Regions from separate parts of the Methylobacterium sp. 1A genome, predicted to be linked through region 3. Evidence: predicted binding sites of a transcription regulator. Region 3 holds the regulator's gene; each other region holds the start of a gene.
The links. The regulator LexA, encoded in region 3, represses DNA repair genes until DNA is damaged. The targets are predictions, from matches to a motif close to TGTTCNNNNTGTGTTCNG.
Positions count from the first base shown of each region.

Region 1 (6,202 bases), on a different contig from region 3:
GGAGATGCCCTGGCGCTTGGCGGCGTAGTAGTAGCCGCGGTTGTAGTACTGGTAGGCCTGGGCGACGTTGCCCTTGGCCGTGCGGTAGGCGCCCGCCAGATAGGCCACGCCGTAGCGCAGGTTGGTCTCCGGATCGTACAGGCCGGCGGCGTCGCCGGTGTAGCCCATGCCGCGCGCGGTCGCATGCTTGATCTGCATGAGACCCAGGGCGCTGCCGCCCTTCGCCCGCGGATTGTAGTTGCTCTCGCGCTTGACCACGGCGTGCACGAAGCTCGCCGGAACGCCGTTCGCCTTCGCCTGCTGCTCGATCAACGCGTCGATATTGTCGCGCGCGCCCTGCCCGAAGGCGGCTGCGGGCGCGACCGCGAGGACGGCGGCCAGGATGAGGCGATGCATTCCGAGACCCGGTGCTGCTTGTTCTGTAGTCAAGCTAGGTCACGGGGAAATGAGGCCGGAAAGCGGCCCCCGTTCGGCAGCCTGTGGGCGGCCGGGGCGACGGGCGTGCTTGTGATCCGCGCGCCACAGGGCGGCGCGCGGACGCGGTCGGCCGGTCTGGGGAGCCGGTCAGGGAAGGATGAAGCGCTCGACCGCGCGGGCGAACCCGTCGGCGTCGTTGCTGTCCGTGACCGCGCTGGCGGCCGCCTGGACGCTCGCCTCGGCATTGCCCATCGCCACGGAGTAGCCGCTCTGTGCGAACATCGGGCGATCGTTCCCGGCATCGCCGAACGTGGCGATCCGCTCGCGCGGGATAGCGAGATGCGCGCTCATCCAGGCGACGAAGCGACCCTTGTCGAGATCGGGCGGGGTCACGTCGAGATAGTACTTCTGCGAGCGGTGGACGGTGGCCCGGCCGGCCAGCGCCGCCGCGATTCGCGTCTCGCAGGCCGCGAGATGGGCGTGGTCGCGGCTGACGCCGACGATCTTGGCGGCCGTACCCATGAGCGTTCCGAGATCCGGCACGACCCGGGGCTCCGCGTCGATCGTGCGGCGCTCCAGGTCGGTGTAGGGACCGTCCGGGTCGCGCAGGCACCACGCGCCGTCGGCGAAGACCCAGACGTCCAGCCCCTCGGCCAGGAGCCGGTCGAGGGCCGCCCGGGCCGCCGGCTCCGGGATGGTCCGCTCCTCGATGATCGACAGGTCCGGCCGGACGACGCTCGCGCCGTTGAAGGCCCCCATCGGCAGGTCGAGGCCGAGCTCCGCCACGAGGCTCCGCAGTCCGATCGGCGGCCGCGCCGAGGCGATGCTGAAGCCGATCCCGGCCGCGCGCAGGCGGCGCACGGCCGCCACCGTCGCCGCCGTCAGGCGCTTGTCCCCGGTGACCAGGGTGCCGTCGACGTCCGAGATCACCAGGGCGATCCCCGCGGCCTTGCCGGTACCTGCTGTCATCGCGTCACTCCCCACCCGGATCCCGCCCCACCCGGATCGCGACGCGCCGCGGTGGCGAGTTCCGCCACGACCCGGTCGGCAATCGCCTCGGGCGGCTCGAGGATCCCGACGGTGATCGGATGCTCGGCGGGGCCCGGGACCTCAAGGGTGGCGAACTGGCTGTCCAGGAGATGCGGCGACATGAAATGACCCTGGCGCTCCGCGAGACGCCGCGCGATCAGGGCCTTGTCGCCGTCGAGGTAGACGATGCGGACCCGCCGGCTGCCCCGGGTGAGGACGTCCCGGTACGCGCGCCGGAGCGCCGAGCAGACCACCACCCCGGACTCGCCGGCGTCGAGGCGCTGCTGGATCCAGGTCGCGATCCGGGCGAGCCACGGCGCGCGGTCCGCGTCGTCGAGGGCGTGGCCAGCGTGCATCTTCGCCACGTGCTCCGGCGCGTGGAAGCTGTCGCCGTCCACGAAGATCCAGCCGAGCTTCTCGGCGATCAGCGCCGCCACGGTGCTCTTCCCGGACCCCGAGACGCCCATGACCACGAGCACCTGAGCGGCCGTCCCGGCATCGAATGGCGGGTCTGATTGGGACGTCATCCGGACCACCGTGGCTCCGAGGCGCGCCGGGGCGCCGCGCGTCACGATCATGCGGAGCGCGCGCGCGGAAGGGAAGATCGCCGCGCCCGACGTTGCCGCCGTGTCGGCAGGAACCGTCGCGGCGCGGGCCGCGTTGACGACCCAGAACGCGAACATTTAGGGAACATGAGTCGCATGGCTACCACCACCGCGAAGGCGACGTCGAAGGCCGATCGGGATTCCGGAGCGCGCCAGGATGCGCACCAGAACGCGCCGGAGAACCCCAAGGCCGACCCGAAGGACGTGTCGAACCAGATCAAGGATCCGGACCAGTGGACCACCGGCGGCGAGCCGATGACCGGCGCGCAGGCCTCCTACCTGAAGACGCTCTCCGAAGAGGCGAAGGAGCCGAAGGCGTTCGATCCCGACCTCGACAAGGCCGAGGCCTCCAAGCGGATCGACGACCTGCGCCACAAGGCCGGCCACGCCTGAGCCGTCGCGGGCGCGCCCTCGCCGGGCGCGCCCGCCGCGCGGGGCGGTGCATATCCCGCCCGGAATCGGCCCGATGCCGTGTTTCGGACACTTCGTTAAGCCGGCGGCAAGCGCGGGCCGGTAACAGCCTTCCGAGCGCGTGGGGCCACGCGGACGGCGGGACGGGAAGGCGCGTTCGACCATGGATGAGCCGGGCGGCGACGGGGCGGGGCGGCGCGCGGTGCGATCCCGGGCGGCGGCCACCCTGACGGATCGGATCCCTGTCGCGGCCGCGCGCTTCGCCCGCGACCTCCGCGGATCCACCGCGACCGAGTACGCCCTGCTCGGGGGCCTGATCTTCCTCGTCGCGGTCGGCAGCATCCGCTACTACGTGTCCCGCGTCAGCGCCGTCTACGGCGACATCACCGCGGCGGTGACCCAGGGGCAGTGAGCGGATCGCGCCGGGGCCGTGCGGCCCTGGAGTCGATGGGCCGGCCCGTTACCGTCGACAGCGCTCGGATTTGTGCCCCGATATTTCAGCAGCGCGCGCTGCGCCCGGCATTCGTCGTCCCTGTGCCCCGAAAAAGCTGTGCTTAACGAGGATGACTTAGCAGTCTCGGTCGTGGCGGGCGGAGTGTGGCTCACCCGCTACGGACACCTGGGCCGCTATGGGCTAGGCACGGGCTCGGCAATACCGATGGGCAACATCTGGATGCGCAAACTTCCCCTCGTCCTGCTCGCCGTCACGGCGATGTCGGGCTGCACGTACCTGCCTGCGGCGGGTCCGACGGCGAGCGCGATCCAGGCCGGGGCCGAGGTCGCCACGGCCGACGGCGGGATCCTTGCCCGCTACGAGATCATCGACGTCACCCCCTCCGTGGTCGAGGCCCTGCGCGGCCGCCCCCTCGACAGCCTGCTCGCCTCCTTCGGCGACCATCGCCCCTCCTCCGAGCCGGTGATCGGCATCGGCGACATGGTCTCGGTCTCCGTCTGGGAGGCCGGATCCGGCGGCCTGTTCTCCGGACCCCTCGTCGCCGACCGCTTCTCCGCCGGATCCAAGTCCGCCCTCATCCCCGAGCAGCCCGTCGGGCGCGACGGCGCCATCTCGGTGCCCTATGCCGGCCGCATCAAGGTCGCCGGCCGCCGCACCCAGGACGTCCAGGCGCTCATCGAGAACGAACTCGCCGGCAAGGCCATCCAGCCCCAGGTGCTGGTCTCGGTCACCCGCCCGATCTCCCAGGCCGTCACCGTCACCGGCGAGGGCGCCGCCGGCGCCCGCCTGCCGCTCTCGGGCCACGGCGACCGCATCCTCGACGTCATCGCCGCCGCCGGCGGCAACCGCGCGCCGGTCAACGAAACCTTCGTGCGGCTCTCGCGCGGGCCGGTGACCGCGACCGTGCCGCTGACCACGGTGGTGTCGAACCCGCGTGAGAACATCTACCTGCGGCCCAACGACGTGCTGACGCTCGTGCGCGACCCGCAGACCTTCATCGCGGTGGGCGCACTGGGCAACAGCACCGAGCTGCCGTTCCAGGCCGACGGCATCACGCTGGCACAGGCGCTGGCCAAGGCGCGCGGCCTGTCGGACTTCGCCGCCGACCCGGCCGGGACGTTCATCTTCCGGTTCGAGCCGGCCAGCGTCGTGCGCCGGCTCAGCCCCGGCTCGAAGCTTCTGGGCACGCCTCTGGTGCCGGTGGTCTACCGGATCGACATGCGCGACCCCAACAGCCTGTTCGTGTCCCAGGCGTTCCGGATGCGCAACCGCGACCTGATCTACGTGTCGAACGCGCCCTTCACCGAGGTCCAGAAGGTCCTCACTGCCTTCAACGGCGTCACCGGACCGGTCGCCTCCGCCGCGACGGCCTACGCCTACGCCAAGTAGGGACCGGGTCGTCGACAGGGCCGCCGCGGAAAAAAATCGCGTTTCGCCGCGTCCTCGCGTATGGGCACTGGGTGCGGGGCGGGATCGAGGCTATGGAGCCGCATCCGCCGTCGCGCCGACGTGTCGCGCAAGGATGCCCAGAAGAGCCCGATGAAGATCGGACGTTTCGTCCCCGCCCACGGGCCGCTCCGGCCCGCGCTGATCGCCCTGAGCCTGTGTCTCGCGCTCCTGCCCGCCACCCAAGCGGTGGCCGACGTGGTGGTCGGCGTCGCGGTTCCGCGGTCTGGTCCCTACGTGGCGGTCGGCGAGCAGGTTTTGCGCGGCGTTGAGGCCGCGGCCCGGGACGCCAACGCCATGGGTGGCCTCGACGGCCAGCCCGTGACCCTCGACGTGCAGGACGATGCCTGCGACTCGAACACCGCCATGGCGGTGGCCAACCACTTCGTCCGGTCGAACGTCCGTCTCGTCGTCGGCCATGTCTGCTCCAACGCCTCCATCGCGGCCTCCGACATCTACGCCCAGAACGGGGTGGTGATGATCACCGCGGCCTCGGTGGCGGCCCGGCTCACCGACCGGGGGCTGCCGAACATCTTCCGGGTCTGCGGCCGCGACGACGACCAGGCGCGCCTGTCCGCCGCCGTGCTGGCCGAGCGGTTCCGCGACCGGAAGATCGCGCTGATCCAGGACCAGACGCCGGCGGCGCGCAGCCTCGCCGCCGCCACCAAGGACAACCTCAACCGCATTGGCGTGAACGAGGCGCTGTTCCTGTCCTTCTCGCCGAGCGACGCCGACGACGCCGCCCTGGTCGACCGCCTCAAGGGCGCGGGGATCGAGGTCGTCTACTACGGCGGCGACGCCGCCGAGATGGGCCGCCTCGTGAAGATCGCGGCGGACCGGGGCTTCCGGCCGCAATGGTTCGGTACCTCGGCCATCGCCACGCCGGACTTCGCAAAGATCGCCGGATCGGCCAGCAACGGCGTGCTGATGACCTTCTACCTCGACCCGAGCCGGCAGCCCGCCGCCGCGGCCGTCGTGAAGGCCTTCAAGGCCGAGGGCGTCGATCCCACGGGCTCGACGATCTACGGGTACGCGGCCATGCAGGCGCTGGTGGCGGCCGGCAACTTCGCCCACTCCACCGAGCCGAGGCCGATCGCGCAGGCCCTGCACACCGAGCGCTTCGATCTCGTGCTCGGCACCGTCGGCTTCGACGCTAAGGGCGACGTCACCGCCCAGGGCTACGTGCTCTACGTGTGGAAGGACGGGAGCTTCACGCCGGCCGGCAAGTGAGGGGCGGACCCCGCACAGGCAACCTCACAAGGTCTCTGCGGCCTCGACCTCCGCGCCGCGCCCGAGGCCGCGCAGCAGCTCTGCCAGATGCGGGCGGACCCGCAATTGCAGGGCGTGCAGCCGCCGCACCGCCGCGCTGAGTTCCCCGTCCCGCCCGAGCATCGCGTCGGCGTAGCCGATCATGCGCGCGTTCGGCCAAGCCGGCTCGCGCAGGGCGTGGAGCCGCTCCACCAGGGCGGCGGCGGACGCGTCCGGCTCGGCCTGCGCGAACAGGGTCAGCAGCGCCGCCGTGGAGCGCGACAGGCCGTAATGGCAGTGGACCAGGAGATGGCCGGCCCCGTCGAGCGCCCGCCCGAAATCCAGGATCGCCGCGACGTGCTCCGGCTCGGGCGGGACGAGACCGTCGCCCGGGCCGAGGCAGTCATGGAACCGGAGGGTCGTGCGGGCGTGGGCGCCGTAGGCGGTGAAGGCCGCGGGCTCCGGCGTGCCGGGATCGAGCAGCGACAGGACGTGGCTCACGCCGCGCGCGCCGTGGCCGGCCAGTTCCTCCAGGCCGCAGACGGTGTGCAGGGTGACGGCGGGCTCGGTTCGCATCCCGGGCGCCTAGCAC
Region 1 is NZ_JBYQVE010000002.1:1,813,702-1,819,903, forward strand. Features, by position in the region: gene ACX9MN_RS28635 (lytic transglycosylase domain-containing protein) at 1-396, opposite strand, end outside; gene ACX9MN_RS28640 (Cof-type HAD-IIB family hydrolase) at 565-1,386, opposite strand; gene ACX9MN_RS28645 (gluconokinase) at 1,383-1,973, opposite strand; gene ACX9MN_RS28650 (DUF3072 domain-containing protein) at 2,148-2,444, shown strand; gene ACX9MN_RS28655 (Flp family type IVb pilin) at 2,626-2,874, shown strand; gene ACX9MN_RS28660 (polysaccharide biosynthesis/export family protein) at 3,136-4,305, shown strand; gene ACX9MN_RS28665 (branched-chain amino acid ABC transporter substrate-binding protein) at 4,456-5,592, shown strand; gene ACX9MN_RS28670 (tyrosine phosphatase family protein) at 5,617-6,186, opposite strand.
Region 1: ACX9MN_RS28650 (DUF3072 domain-containing protein) is a predicted target of LexA. The motif match lies at 2,122-2,139, and genes of this name have one in related genera.

Region 2 (6,202 bases), 210 kb from region 3:
TCGCCCGGGCGCTCCACGCCACCGTGGAGATCGACCGGGAGATCCCGGCCGAGCACTATCGCGCGGTGGCGGAGGTCATCGGGTTCGTGCTGCGCCTGCGGAGACGTGCAGCGTAGCCCCGCGCGATCCGCGCGCCGCGCCGTCTCGCCGAACGCCCGGTGGGGCGAAAGCCACGCTTCCTCCACCTTTTTTCGCGAGGCTGTGTCAAGGCTTGGCGCGACGAGACTGATGCCGCGCCCCGCATGTCCTGATATGGCCGGCGGACTAACCGGGTGACTGTTCTGGAATGAAGCCGATGGCCGACGTCACTGGACCTCCGGCGCCCGCCGCGGGCCCGCAGAATTCGGGTCCCCCGGTCGCGCAGGCCTCGTCCCTGCTCGGAACGGGCTCGATCGACCGCTCGGAACAGCCGGGCCGGGTCGGCCTGCTCCTCGTGCTCGCTGGCCTGCTGGTCGGCGCGGCCATCGGCCTGTCCTTCGTGGCCAACGAGCAGGCCCAGTCGCTGATCGTCTGGCTGCTGGCCCTGCTGGCCATGGCGGGCGTGTTCTTCCTGTTCGCCCTCGCCATCGGGGCGCTCCAGCTCAGCGGCAGCGCCGCCCGGGACGACATCACAAAGGGCATCGTCGACGCCTCGCCGGACGGCCAGCTGGTCGTCGAGGACGGCGGCCGGCTGATCTACGCCAACGAGGCCTATCTCCGGATCGCCAGCGGCGACACCTTCTCCAACCTCGTGCCGGTGGAGCGCATCCTCGTCGGCTCGCCGGAGGTCTCCGAGGCGGTCTACCGCCTGTCGCAGGCCTCGCGCGACGCCCGGGCCCACACCGAGGAGGTGCGGATGTCGCCGCCCCTCGGGCCCACGGCCGGCGAGCGCGGCTTCGGCTGGTACCGGGTCTCGGTGCGGCCCCTCGCGCGCCCGCGCCGGGCGGCCTCCCTCTGGACGGTGGCCGACATCACCGCCGAGCGGGAGCGGCAGGAGAACGTCTTCCAGGAACTCCAGCACGCCATCGACTACCTCGACCACGCCCCGGCGGGCTTCCTGTCGATCGATCCGGCGGGCGCCATCGTCTACATGAACGCGACCCTGGCGGCCTGGCTCGGCTACGACCTCGCCAGCGTCGGCCCCGGCGGCCCGCACCTCACCGAGATCGCCCCGGAGGCGGACGTGCTGGTGCGCACGGCCGGCCTGCCGGGCGAGGTCCGCACCGACCGCTTCGACCTCGACCTGCGCCGCCGCAACGGTCACACCCTGCCGGTCCGGCTCTACCACCGGGTCGCCTTCGGCAAGGACGGCAAGCCCGGCTCGTCGCGGACCTTCGTGATCAACCGCTCCGCCGGAGCCGAGACCGACGAGCCGCAGCGCGCCGCCGAGGTCCGGCTCGCCCGCTTCCTCAACAACTCGCCGATCGCCATCGCGACCCTCGACAGCGGCGGCCGGATCGCCCGCGCCAACGCCTCGTTCACGCGCCTGTTCGGCACGGTCCCGCGGCAGGCCGACGACGGCGCCCCGGACGGGGAGGGTGTCCCGCGGGTCGAGCCCAACGTCGCCGACTCGGTGGCCGACCGGACCGCCCTGGAGGCCGGGCTCGCCCGCGCCGCGAGCGGGCGGACCGACCCGGAGCCCATCGAGGTCCAGCTCAACGGGCCCGGCGGCCGCTCGGCCCGGGTCTGGCTCAGCCCGGCCGACGGCGGCGATGCCGGCCAGCAGACCGACGAGGCCGAGCGGGTGATCCTCTACGCCCTCGACACGACGGCGCAGCGCCAGCTGGAACAGCAGGTCGCCCAGGCCCAGAAGATGAACGCGGTCGGCCAGCTCGCCGGCGGCATCGCGCACGACTTCAACAACGTCCTGCAGGCGATCATCGGCTACTCGGACCTGCTGCTCGCGAGCCACCGGCCGACCGATCCGGCCTTCCAGGACATCATGCAGATCAAGCAGAACGCCAACCGGGCGGCGGGCCTCGTCCGCCAGCTCCTGGCGTTCTCCCGCCGGCAGACGCTGCGCCCGGAGGTGATGAATGTCGGGGAGGCGCTCTCCGAGCTGACCCTCCTCCTCAAGCGGCTGCTCGGCGAGCGCGTCGCGCTGGAGCTGAAGCACGGCCGCGAGGTCTGGCCCGTGAAGGCCGACGTCAACCAGTTCGAGCAGGTGATCGTCAATCTCGCGGTCAACGCCCGCGACGCCATGCCGGAGGGCGGCAAGCTGATGATCCGCACCGAGAACGTCTCCGATCCGGGGGCGGCCGCCGGGGCGGAGGGGCGCGGCGGGGCGCCGGCGGGCGACCACGTGCTGATCGAGGTGCGCGACACCGGCCAGGGCATCCCGCCCGAGCTGATGGAGAAGATCTTCGAGCCGTTCTTCACCACCAAGGAGATCGGCAAGGGCACCGGCCTCGGACTCTCGACGGTGTTCGGCATCGTCAAGCAGTCCGGCGGCACCATCGACGTGCAGTCGAAGATCGGGGAGGGCACGGCCTTCCGCATCTACCTGCCGCGTCACGTGCCCGTGGCGGAGCCCGAGGAGGTGCCGGTCGCGGCGGCCGAGCCGGCACTGCCGCGCGCGGAGCCGCTCGCGCCGGCTTCCACCACCGCCCATCCCGATTCCGGGTCGGACGCCAAGCCGGTCACCGCGCCGGCCGCGGGCGGCGACGCCGCTGTGCCGAAGGGGGAGACGCCGCCCGCCAAGGTCGACAAGCCGGCGCCGCGCAAGCCCGCCGCCGATCATACGGGGCAGGGGACCATCCTGCTCGTCGAGGACGAGGACCCGGTGCGGGCGGTCAACAGCCGGGCGCTCTCGGCCCGCGGCTACACGGTGCTGGAGGCGGCCTCGGGCCTCGAGGCCCTGGCGATCGTCCGCGAGGGCGCGCAGACCATCGATCTCGTCGTCTCCGACGTGGTCATGCCCGAGATGGACGGCCCGACGCTCCTGCGGGAGGTGCGCAAGCATCAGCCCGACCTGAAGGTGATCTTCGTGTCCGGCTACGCCGAGGACGCGTTCCGCAAGAACCTGCCCGAGGGTGAGACCTTCAACTTCCTGCCCAAGCCCTTCAGCCTGAAGCAGCTCGTCGAGACCGTGAAGAAGACGATGGCGGACTGACCGGCCTGTCGCGTCCGGTCACCGTCGCTCAACGAAGAGCGGCCCCGGAGAGACTCCGGGGCCGCGCATCTTCGAACGTCGCAAGGTCCGCCGCGCGCCGTCGCCGGCCCGCGGCGGCGCGACCTACGCCTCGCCCTCGTCGAGATCGTCCGCCGTCGGGGCGGCGTTCTCCAAGATCTTCTCGGCGACCAGACCGGAATTCTGCCGGATCGAGCCCTCGATCTCGGCGGCGATCTTCGGATTGTCGCGCAGGAAGCCCTTCGAGTTCTCGCGGCCCTGGCCGAGGCGCTGGCTGTTGTACGAGAACCAGGCGCCCGACTTCTCGACGATCCCGGCCTTCACGCCGAGGTCGATCAGCTCGCCGACCTTCGACACGCCCTCGCCGAACATGATGTCGAACTCGACCTGCTTGAAGGGCGGGGCGACCTTGTTCTTCACCACCTTGACGCGGACCTGGTTGCCGATCGCCTCATCGCGGTCCTTGAGCGTCGAGATGCGGCGGATGTCGAGGCGCACCGAGGCGTAGAACTTGAGGGCGTTGCCGCCCGTGGTCGTCTCGGGGCTGCCGTACATGACGCCGATCTTCATCCGGATCTGGTTGATGAAGATGACCATGCAGTTCGAGCGCGAGATCGAGCCGGTCAGCTTGCGCAGGGCCTGGCTCATCAGGCGGGCCTGGAGGCCGGGCTGGCTCTCGCCCATCTCGCCCTCGATCTCGGCCCGCGGGGTCAGCGCGGCCACCGAATCGACCACCAGCACGTCGATGGCGCCGGAGCGCACGAGCGTGTCGGTGATCTCGAGCGCCTGCTCGCCCGTGTCGGGCTGGGAGATCAGCAGGTCGTCGAGGTTCACGCCGAGCTTGCGGGCGTAGACCGGGTCGAGGGCGTGCTCGGCGTCCACGAACGCGCAGACGCCGCCCTTCTTCTGGGCCTCCGCGATCGTGTGGAGCGCCAGCGTCGTCTTGCCGGACGATTCGGGACCGTAGATCTCGATCACGCGGCCGCGGGGAAGGCCGCCGACGCCCAGCGCGATGTCGAGGCCCAGCGAGCCGGTCGAGACGGTCTCGACCTCTTGGACCTTGTCGCTCTTGCCGAGCCGCATGATCGAGCCCTTGCCGAAGGCGCGCTCGATCTGAGACAGGGCGGCGTCGATCGCCTTGGACTTGTCCTTGTCCACCGGGGGCATGTCGACCACTTTCAATGCGGGCTGGGCCATCTGGCGGGCTCCTTATGAAGGGGTTGGACGCAGTTCACAACGCGCGTCGCCACCGCCTCTATGTACCCGTTTTGTTCTCAACCAGCAAGGCCGGAACGCGGTTTTGCAGCATGCAGGTCACGAAATCCCGGCTCGAGCCCCGGATGCCCCGCGACAGCAATCCAATCCGGTAATCGGCCGCGAGGACCCGTACGAACGCCGACACAATGCGCCGAACGGGACGACCGCCAGCCGCAATGGCGACGCCGCGCGCGGTCCCGCAGCAGGCTCGGCCCGCCGGCGACCGGGACCCAACCGCCACACAGGCGGCCGAAAACGACGACGCCCGGCACGAATCCGGCTCTCGCGAGTCGAATTGCGTCCGGGCGTTCGTCGTACCGGTCACCGGGCATCCCCGGGATGGTCACCCCAGAGATAGCACCATCCCGCGACGCCGCGGGCCGGGATCTGGCGGACGCGGAGACCGCAGCCGCCGGGATCCCGGGATCAGGCGGCCTCGCCGGCCTCGGCCTGGGCGGCCTCGCCCTCGACCAGCTTCCAGGTCTTGGTCTTGGAGAACGGACGGCACTCCTCGATGAACACCGTCTGCCCGACCTTGGCGACGTTGCCCTCGTCGTGCGCGTGGTAGTTCTTCGACCGCCGCACGGTCTTCTTCATCACCGGGTGCGTGAAGCGGCGCTCCACCTTCACCACGATGGTCTTCTCACCCTTGTCGCTGACGACGGTGCCCTGCAGGATGCGCTTCGGCATGGTTGTCTCCTAAAACCCGCCTCAGCCCTTGGCCTGCTGCAGCGTCTTGGAACGCTGCAGAGTCCGGACACGGGCGATGTCGCGACGGACCTCGCGGACGCGGGCGACGTTCTCGAGCTGGCCGGTGGCCCCCTGGAAGCGCAGGTTGAACTGCTCCTTCTTGAGGTTGATCAGCTCGTCATTCAGCTGATCCGGCGACAGCGCCTTCAGATCAGACAGTCTCTGGGTCGACTTCACGATATCCTCCGTTCAGTCGGCGATGCGCTGGACGACCCGCGTGCGGATCGGGAGCTTCGCGGCGCCGAGGCGGAGCGCCTCCTTGGCGATGTTCTCGGCAACGCCGTCGACCTCGAACATGATCCGGCCGGGATGGACCCGGGCCGCCCAGTAATCCGGGGCGCCCTTACCGGAACCCATGCGGACCTCGGTCGGCTTCGACGACACCGGGACGTCCGGGAACACCCGGATCCAGACGCGGCCCTGGCGCTTCATCTCGCGGGTGATCGCGCGGCGGGCCGCCTCGATCTGGCGGGCGGTGACGCGCTCGGGCTCCACCGCCTTCAGGCCGAACTGGCCGAAGTTCAGCTCGAAGCCGCCCTTGGCCGCACCGTGGATGCGGCCCTTGAACTGCTTGCGGAAGCGGGTCTTTTTCGGTTGCAGCATGGCTTCCTACCTTACGCGTGCTCGCGCTCGCGGCGTCCGCGCTCGCGGCCGCCCTCGCCATCGCGCTCACGGCGTCCGCCGGAGCGGCCGCCCTCTTCCTGGGCCTTCTTGTCCTGGGCCATCGGGTCGTGCTCGAGGATCTCGCCCTTGAACACCCACACCTTGATGCCGCAGGTCCCGTAGGTCGTGAACGCCGTGGCGGTGCCGTAGTCGACGTCGGCGCGCAGCGTGTGCAGCGGGACGCGGCCCTCGCGGTACCATTCCTGACGGGCGATCTCGGCGCCGCCGAGACGGCCCGAGCAGTTGATCCGGATGCCCTCGGCGCCCAGACGCATGGCCGACTGCACGGCCCGCTTCATAGCGCGCCGGAAGGCGACGCGGCGCTCGAGCTGCTGGGCGATCGAGTCGGCCACCAGGGTGGCGTCGATCTCGGGCTTGCGCACCTCGACGATGTTGATGGTCACGTCGGCCTTCGTCATCGTG
Region 2 is NZ_JBYQVE010000001.1:2,873,068-2,879,269, forward strand. Features, by position in the region: gene flhB (flagellar biosynthesis protein FlhB) at 1-116, shown strand, start outside; gene ACX9MN_RS14040 (ATP-binding protein) at 296-3,091, shown strand; gene recA (recombinase RecA) at 3,215-4,276, opposite strand; gene rpsQ (30S ribosomal protein S17) at 4,793-5,056, opposite strand; gene rpmC (50S ribosomal protein L29) at 5,078-5,293, opposite strand; gene rplP (50S ribosomal protein L16) at 5,306-5,719, opposite strand; gene rpsC (30S ribosomal protein S3) at 5,731-6,202, opposite strand, start outside.
Region 2: recA (recombinase RecA) is a predicted target of LexA. The motif match lies at 4,368-4,385, and genes of this name have one in related genera.

Region 3 (6,202 bases):
TGGGTGCGCTCATGGATCGTGGACCCTTCTCTGGCGACGTGGCGGATGCCGGCCTCGGGCTGCCCGAGTCGGTCCCGGGGGCCTGAGCACACGCATTATGCTGCGGGTGCTCACAGCCATGGGTTACCCAAACGGCAGTGCAGCAGCAACGGGGTCGGTGACAACCCGCCCCCGTCGCCAAGCGAATTCCGCCAACCGATTTCCACCCAACGCAATCCGGGTCGGGGCCGGCAGTTCCCTGTCCGCTCCCGGTCCGCGCGCGGTGGTCCCAGCGCCGCCTCGTCCCCGCCTCGTCCCTGCCCTCAGCCCGGCCTCAGCCCTGCGGCGCCTGATCCCCGAGGCGCGCCAGGGTTTCCTCCCGGCCGAGCACCGCCATCACGTCGAACAGGGGCGGGGAGGTGGTGCGGCCGGTGAGCGCCGCGCGCAGGGGTTGGGCCACCTGCCCGAGCTTGCAGCCGGCCGATTCCGCGTACTGCCGCACCGCGCCCTCGGTGGAGGTCGCGCTCCAGTCGGGCAGCGCCTCGAGCACCGGCCGCACCCCGGCGAGGCGGCCGCGCCCCTCGTCGGAGAGCAGGGCGCGGGCCTTGTCGTCGAGCGCCAGGGGCCGCTGGGCGTAGAGGTAGTAGGCGCTGTCGAGGAGCTCGATCAGCGTCTTGGCCCGCTCCTTCAGGCCCGGCATGGCCTGGACGAGCTTGTCCTTGAGATCGGGCCGCAGCGGCGCCGACAGGCCGCGCTCCGGCCCGACGTTGGGCAGGATGGTCTCGATCGCCGCGACGAGGTCGGAATCGGCGCTGGTGCGGATGTAGAGGCCGTTGAGGTTGGCGAGCTTGGCGAAGTCGAACCGCGCCGCGGAGCGCCCGACCGCGCCGAGGTCGAAGGCCGCGACCATCTCGTCGGTGGAGAAGACCTCCTGGTCGCCGTGGCTCCAGCCGAGCCGCACGAGGTAGTTGCGCAGGGCCGCCGGCAGGTAGCCGAGATCGCGGTAGGCCTCGACGCCGAGCGCGCCGTGGCGCTTCGAGAGCTTGGCCCCGTCCGCCCCGTGGATCAGCGGGATATGCGCCATCCTCGGGATGTCCCAGCCGAGAGCCGAGAAGATCTGGCTCTGGCGCGCCGCGTTGGTGAGGTGGTCGTCGCCGCGGATGATCTGCGTGACGCCCATGTCGTGGTCGTCGACCACGACGGCGAGCATGTAGGTCGGCGTCCCGTCCGAGCGCAGCAGGACGAGGTCGTCGAGGTCCTTGTTGGCCCAGGTCACGCGGCCCTGGACGGCGTCCTCGACCACGGTCTCGCCCTCGGTCGGGGCGCGCAGGCGGATCACCGGCTTGACCCCGGCGGGGGCCTCGGACGGGTCGCGGTCGCGCCAGCGGCCGTCGTAGCGCGGGGCGCGCCCCTCCGCGCGGGCGGTCTCGCGCATCTGCGTGAGCTCCTCGGCGGTGGCGTAGCAGTGATAGGCGCGGCCCGCGGCCAGCAGCTCCTCGGCGACCGCGCGGTGGCGCTCGGCGCGAGCGAACTGGAAGACCACGTCGCCGTCCCAGTCGAGGCCGAGCCAGGAGAGGCCGTCGAGGATCGCGTCGATCGCCCCCTTGGTGGAGCGCTCTCGGTCGGTGTCCTCGATGCGCAGCAGCATCGTGCCGCCGGTGTGGCGGGCGTAGAGCCAGTTGAACAAGGCCGTGCGGGCCCCGCCGATATGCAGGTAACCCGTGGGCGAGGGGGCGAAGCGCGTGACGACGGCTGAGGACATCGGTCCGGTATGTTCCGGGGCTGGTCGCGGACGGGGCGCGACGGACGGCGAAGGGGCGGCGGAGCGGCGAGGGGCTCGACAGGGCGCCCGTAGCACGAAGAACCCGCTGTAGCACGGGCCGGCGGATGCGTTAAGAATCGCCCGCAGAATCGCCCGGCCCCGACGACAGGTCGCGCGGAGCGGGGCGGCGGCGATGCGGCGGATCGGCGCGAGGCGGGCGGACGGCGCGGTCGCGCTGATCGGCCCGCGCGCCCGAGCCCTTCCCGCCGCCCTCTTGGCCGCCCTCCTGGCCGCCCTCCCGGCGCTCCGCGACTGGGTCGTCGCCGGCCTCGCCCGCGAGGCCGAGCAGCGCCGGCTGTTCCCCTGGCTGGCGGTGGCCTTCGGCGGCGGGATCCTGGTCTACTTCGCGGCGGCCGACGGCGCGCCGAGCCTCGCCGCCCCCCTGATCGCGGCCGGCCTCGCGCTGGCGCCGGTCCCCGTCCTCGGCGCGCGGCCGGCGGCCCTGGCGGCGGCGCTCGCGGTGGCGGCCGCGTTCCTCGGCTTCGCGGCGGCGACCTGGCGGGTCTCGCAGGTCGCCGCACCGATCCTCACCCGCACCACGATCGGCCCGCTCGTCGGAACGGTCGAGGCCCTGGACGAGCGCGAGGTGGGCGCCCGGCTGGTGATCCGGGTGGAGAGCTTCGCCGGCCTCGCGCCGGAGGCGCGGCCCGCCCGGGTCCGGGTCTCGTTCCGGAAGACGCCGATCCCGCGTCCCGGGGACGGCGTCGCCGCCACGGCCCGGCTGCTGCCGCCCCCGGAGGCGGCCCGGCCCGGCGGCTACGACTTCGCCCGGGACGCCTATTTCCAGGGGATCGGCGCGGTGGGCTCGCTGATCGGCACCGTCACCGTCCGGGAACCGTCCGGGCCGCCGCCGCTGGGCCTGCGGCTCGCCGCTGCGCTCGACGCGGCGCGCAACGGGCTCACGCGCCGGATCGCGGAGGCCGCCGGCGGCCAGGCGGGTGCGGTGGCGGCGGCCCTGGTGACGGGCAAGCGCGGCCTCATCGGGCCGGCCACCAACGACGCGCTCCGCGCCGCCGGCATCTACCACGTGGTGTCGATCTCGGGCCTCCACATGGTGCTGGCCGCCGGCGTGGTGTTCTGGCTGGTGCGGGCGCTCCTCGCCGCGGTGCCGCTCTGCGCGCTGCTCTGGCCGATCAAGAAGATCGCGGCCGGCTTCGCCATGGTCGGCGTCACCGCCTACTGCGCCTTCTCGGGCTGGGACATCGCGGCCGAGCGCTCGCTGATCATGACCCTGATCATGCTCGGCGCGATCCTGGTGGACCGGCCGGCCCTGTCGATGCGCAACCTCGCCCTCGCGGCGCTGATCGCGCTCGCCCGGGAGCCGGAGGGCCTGCTCGGCCCGAGCTTCCAGATGTCCTTCGGCGCCGTGGCCGGGCTGATCGCCTGCGCGCGGCTGATCGACGGGCGGCTGCTCGTGCGCCCGGGGGCCGGGCGGATCGGGCGGCTCGTCGGGACCGGCCTGTCGGCGATCACCGGGACCCTGGCCACGACCCTGGTGGCGCAGGTCGCGACGGCCCCCTTCGCCACCTACCACTTCCAGACGGTCCAGCCCTTCGGCCTCGTCGGCAACGCCCTGACCCTGCCGCTCGTCTCCCTGGTGGTGATGCCCGCCGCGGTGATCGGCTGCCTCGCCTATCCCTTCGCCCTCGACCGGCCGGTCTGGTGGCTGATGGGGCAGGCGGTGGCCGGGATGCTGGCGATCTCGGACTGGATCGCCGGGTTCGAGCGGGCGGTCCTGGTGCTGCCGGCCTTCGGCGCCGGGGCGCTGGCCCTGCTGACCGCCGGCCTGCTGCTGGGGACGCTGCCGGCCTCGCGCCTGCGCTGGCTCGCCGTGCCGCCGGTCCTGCTCGGGCTCGTCCTCGCGGCCCGGCCCGACCACTACGACCTCTACGTCGACCGGCAGGGCGCGGGGGCCGCGGTGCGGGGCCCGGACGGGCGGCTCGCGGCCCTCGGCAGCCCTTCGGGCTTCGTCCTCGAGCAGTGGCTGAAGGCGGACGGCGACGGGCGGCGGTCCGCGGCGCTGATCGTCCGGTCGGGCAGCGGGCGCTGCGACCGGCTCGGCTGCACCGCCCGGCTGCCGGACGGGCGGGCGGTCGCCCTGGTCCGGGACCGGCGGGCCTTCCCGGAGGATTGCGCCCGCGCCGCGGTGCTGATCACGGGCCTCGCGGCGCCGCCGACCTGCACGGGGCCGCTGGTGATCGACCGGCGCGTCCTCGCCGCCCGCGGGGCCGTGGCCCTCCGGATCGACGGCGACGGCTTCGCCGCGCGCTACGCCCGGAACGACGGCCGCGCCGTGCCCTGGCAGCCGGCCGCCGGGCGCGGGCCTGGACCGCCGCGGCCGGTCACCGCGGAGCCGGGCGACCGCCCCGCGGAGGACGGGGTCGCCGCGACGCCGGAGGCCGACGCCGCGCCGGGCGGAGACCTCGCCCCCGGCGACGCGCCGGCCGAGCCGCTTCAGTAGCGGCGGACGAGGCTCACGAGGCGGCCCTGGATCCGGACCCGGTCGGGCCCGAGCACGCGGGTCTCGTAGGCCGGGTTGGCGGCCTCGAGGGCGATCGACGAGCCGCGGCGGCGCAGGCGCTTGAGCGTCGCCTCCTCGTCGTCGATCAGTGCCACGATGATGTCGCCGGTATTGGCCGTCTCCTGCTTGCGGATGACCACGAGGTCGCCGTCCAGGATGCCCGCCTCGACCATCGAGTCGCCGCGCACCTCGAGGGCGTAGTGCTCGCCGCCGGCCACGAAGTCCGGCGACAGGGTGATGGCGTGGCTCTGGTTCTGGATCGCCGAGACGGGCGTACCGGCCGCGATCCGGCCCATGACCGGGATCGAGATGGCGCGGCCGGACTCGTCGATCATCCGCGTGCTCGCCGGGGCCGGCGGCTGCTTGGACTTACCGCCCTCGACCACGCTCGGCGTGAAGCGGCGCGGCTCGACGGGGGCCTGAGTCGCCGGAGCGGCCTGGGTCAGGCTCTCGGGGATCCGGATCACCTCGATGGCGCGCGCCCGATTGGGGAGGCGCCGGAGGAAGCCGCGCTCCTCGAGCGCCGTGATCAGCCGGTGGATGCCGGATTTCGACTTGAGATCGAGGGCATCCTTCATCTCGTCGAACGACGGCGGGACACCGCATTCCTGCATCCGGCTCTGGATGAATCGCAGGAGGTCCAGCTGCTTGCGCGTGAGCATCGACGGGGGACTCGCGGCTTGGCGGACCGCCACGTGACGGTCTCCGAAACAAATCACGAACAGGTTAAACGTTCCGCAAGTGTTCCGCAAGAGCGGCACCGCTCGGCCCGGCGCGCCGCGGCGCGCCCGCGGGAGTAAGGTCGAGAAACGCATTGACGGCGCAAGCGGAGCCGTTTCAATGCATCGCGGCGCCCCGCCGGGAAGGCGGCGGATCCGGGGCGCGGGCTGGGACCCTCTTGGAATGACGAGGATGCGACGACCCGCAGCTCTGCTGCCCCTCGGCCTCGCCGCCCTCGGCCTCGCCGGCTGCACCACCGGATTCTCCTACATCTCGCGGAACTACGTGGCGCTCACTCCCCAGGTCGTCACGATCGGCTGCAAGGAGCCCTACGAGGTCTACGACAACCGGCAGCTGCGCCGGATGCTGATCGTGTCCAACGCCCTGCGCGAGTATACCGGCTGCAACCTGAGCGAGGTCCGGATCGATCCGGAGCCGGGCGCCACCCGGGTGAAGCGCTTCCGCACCGCCGCCCGGGCCTATCTCGACGAGACCGTGCGCGAGGATTGCCGGATCACCGGCGAGACCGTGTTCGATCCGCTGAAGACTGAGTTCGCCTACGCCTGCGACGCGCCGATCGAGAAGCGCGGCACCGTGGTCCCCCGCCTGCCGGGCCGCAATCCGGGCCTCGGCGTGCGCTGACGGCTGGCGGCGCGTCCTCAGGCGCCCGGCTTCGGGAAGGTCCGCTCCGCGGCGTCGCCGGCGGCGGCCAGCAGGGCGCGGGCGAAGGCCCGGGCCTCCGTCCGGTCGAGCACGATCGCGGCGGTGACCGGCGCACCGCCGAGGTCGGCGAGGGCGAGTTCCAGGCGCACCCCGTCGGGCACGGCGCTCGCCTGAAGGCTCCAGCCGGAGCCCCGGTCCGTGCTCTCCGCCATCGTGTTCCTCCCGCATGCCCGGCACGGCGCCGCGCGCCCACCGGAACGGCCAGGCCCGGGACCGCTCCCGGAGCCGCGCTCCGATCTTCCCTGCCTCGCCTGTCCGCGTTCCTCAAGGCCACAGGCCGCGCAGGGGTGGAGATGCGCGCCGTCGCGGATGCCGGCGGCCGCATCGCGGCGACGCGGGGCGGCACGGGTCCGCGCCCGCGCCGCAGCGCGGGCGAGGGCAGGGGCGGCCGGGATGGGAGCCGGCTTCGGGGCGATTGACGCGAGGCCGCCGATGAT
Region 3 is NZ_JBYQVE010000001.1:3,087,551-3,093,752, forward strand. Features, by position in the region: gene gltA (citrate synthase) at 1-13, opposite strand, end outside; gene gltX (glutamate--tRNA ligase) at 314-1,741, opposite strand; gene ACX9MN_RS15100 (ComEC/Rec2 family competence protein) at 1,935-4,262, shown strand; gene lexA (transcriptional repressor LexA) at 4,256-4,984, opposite strand; gene ACX9MN_RS15110 (hypothetical protein) at 5,235-5,684, shown strand; gene ACX9MN_RS15115 (hypothetical protein) at 5,702-5,917, opposite strand.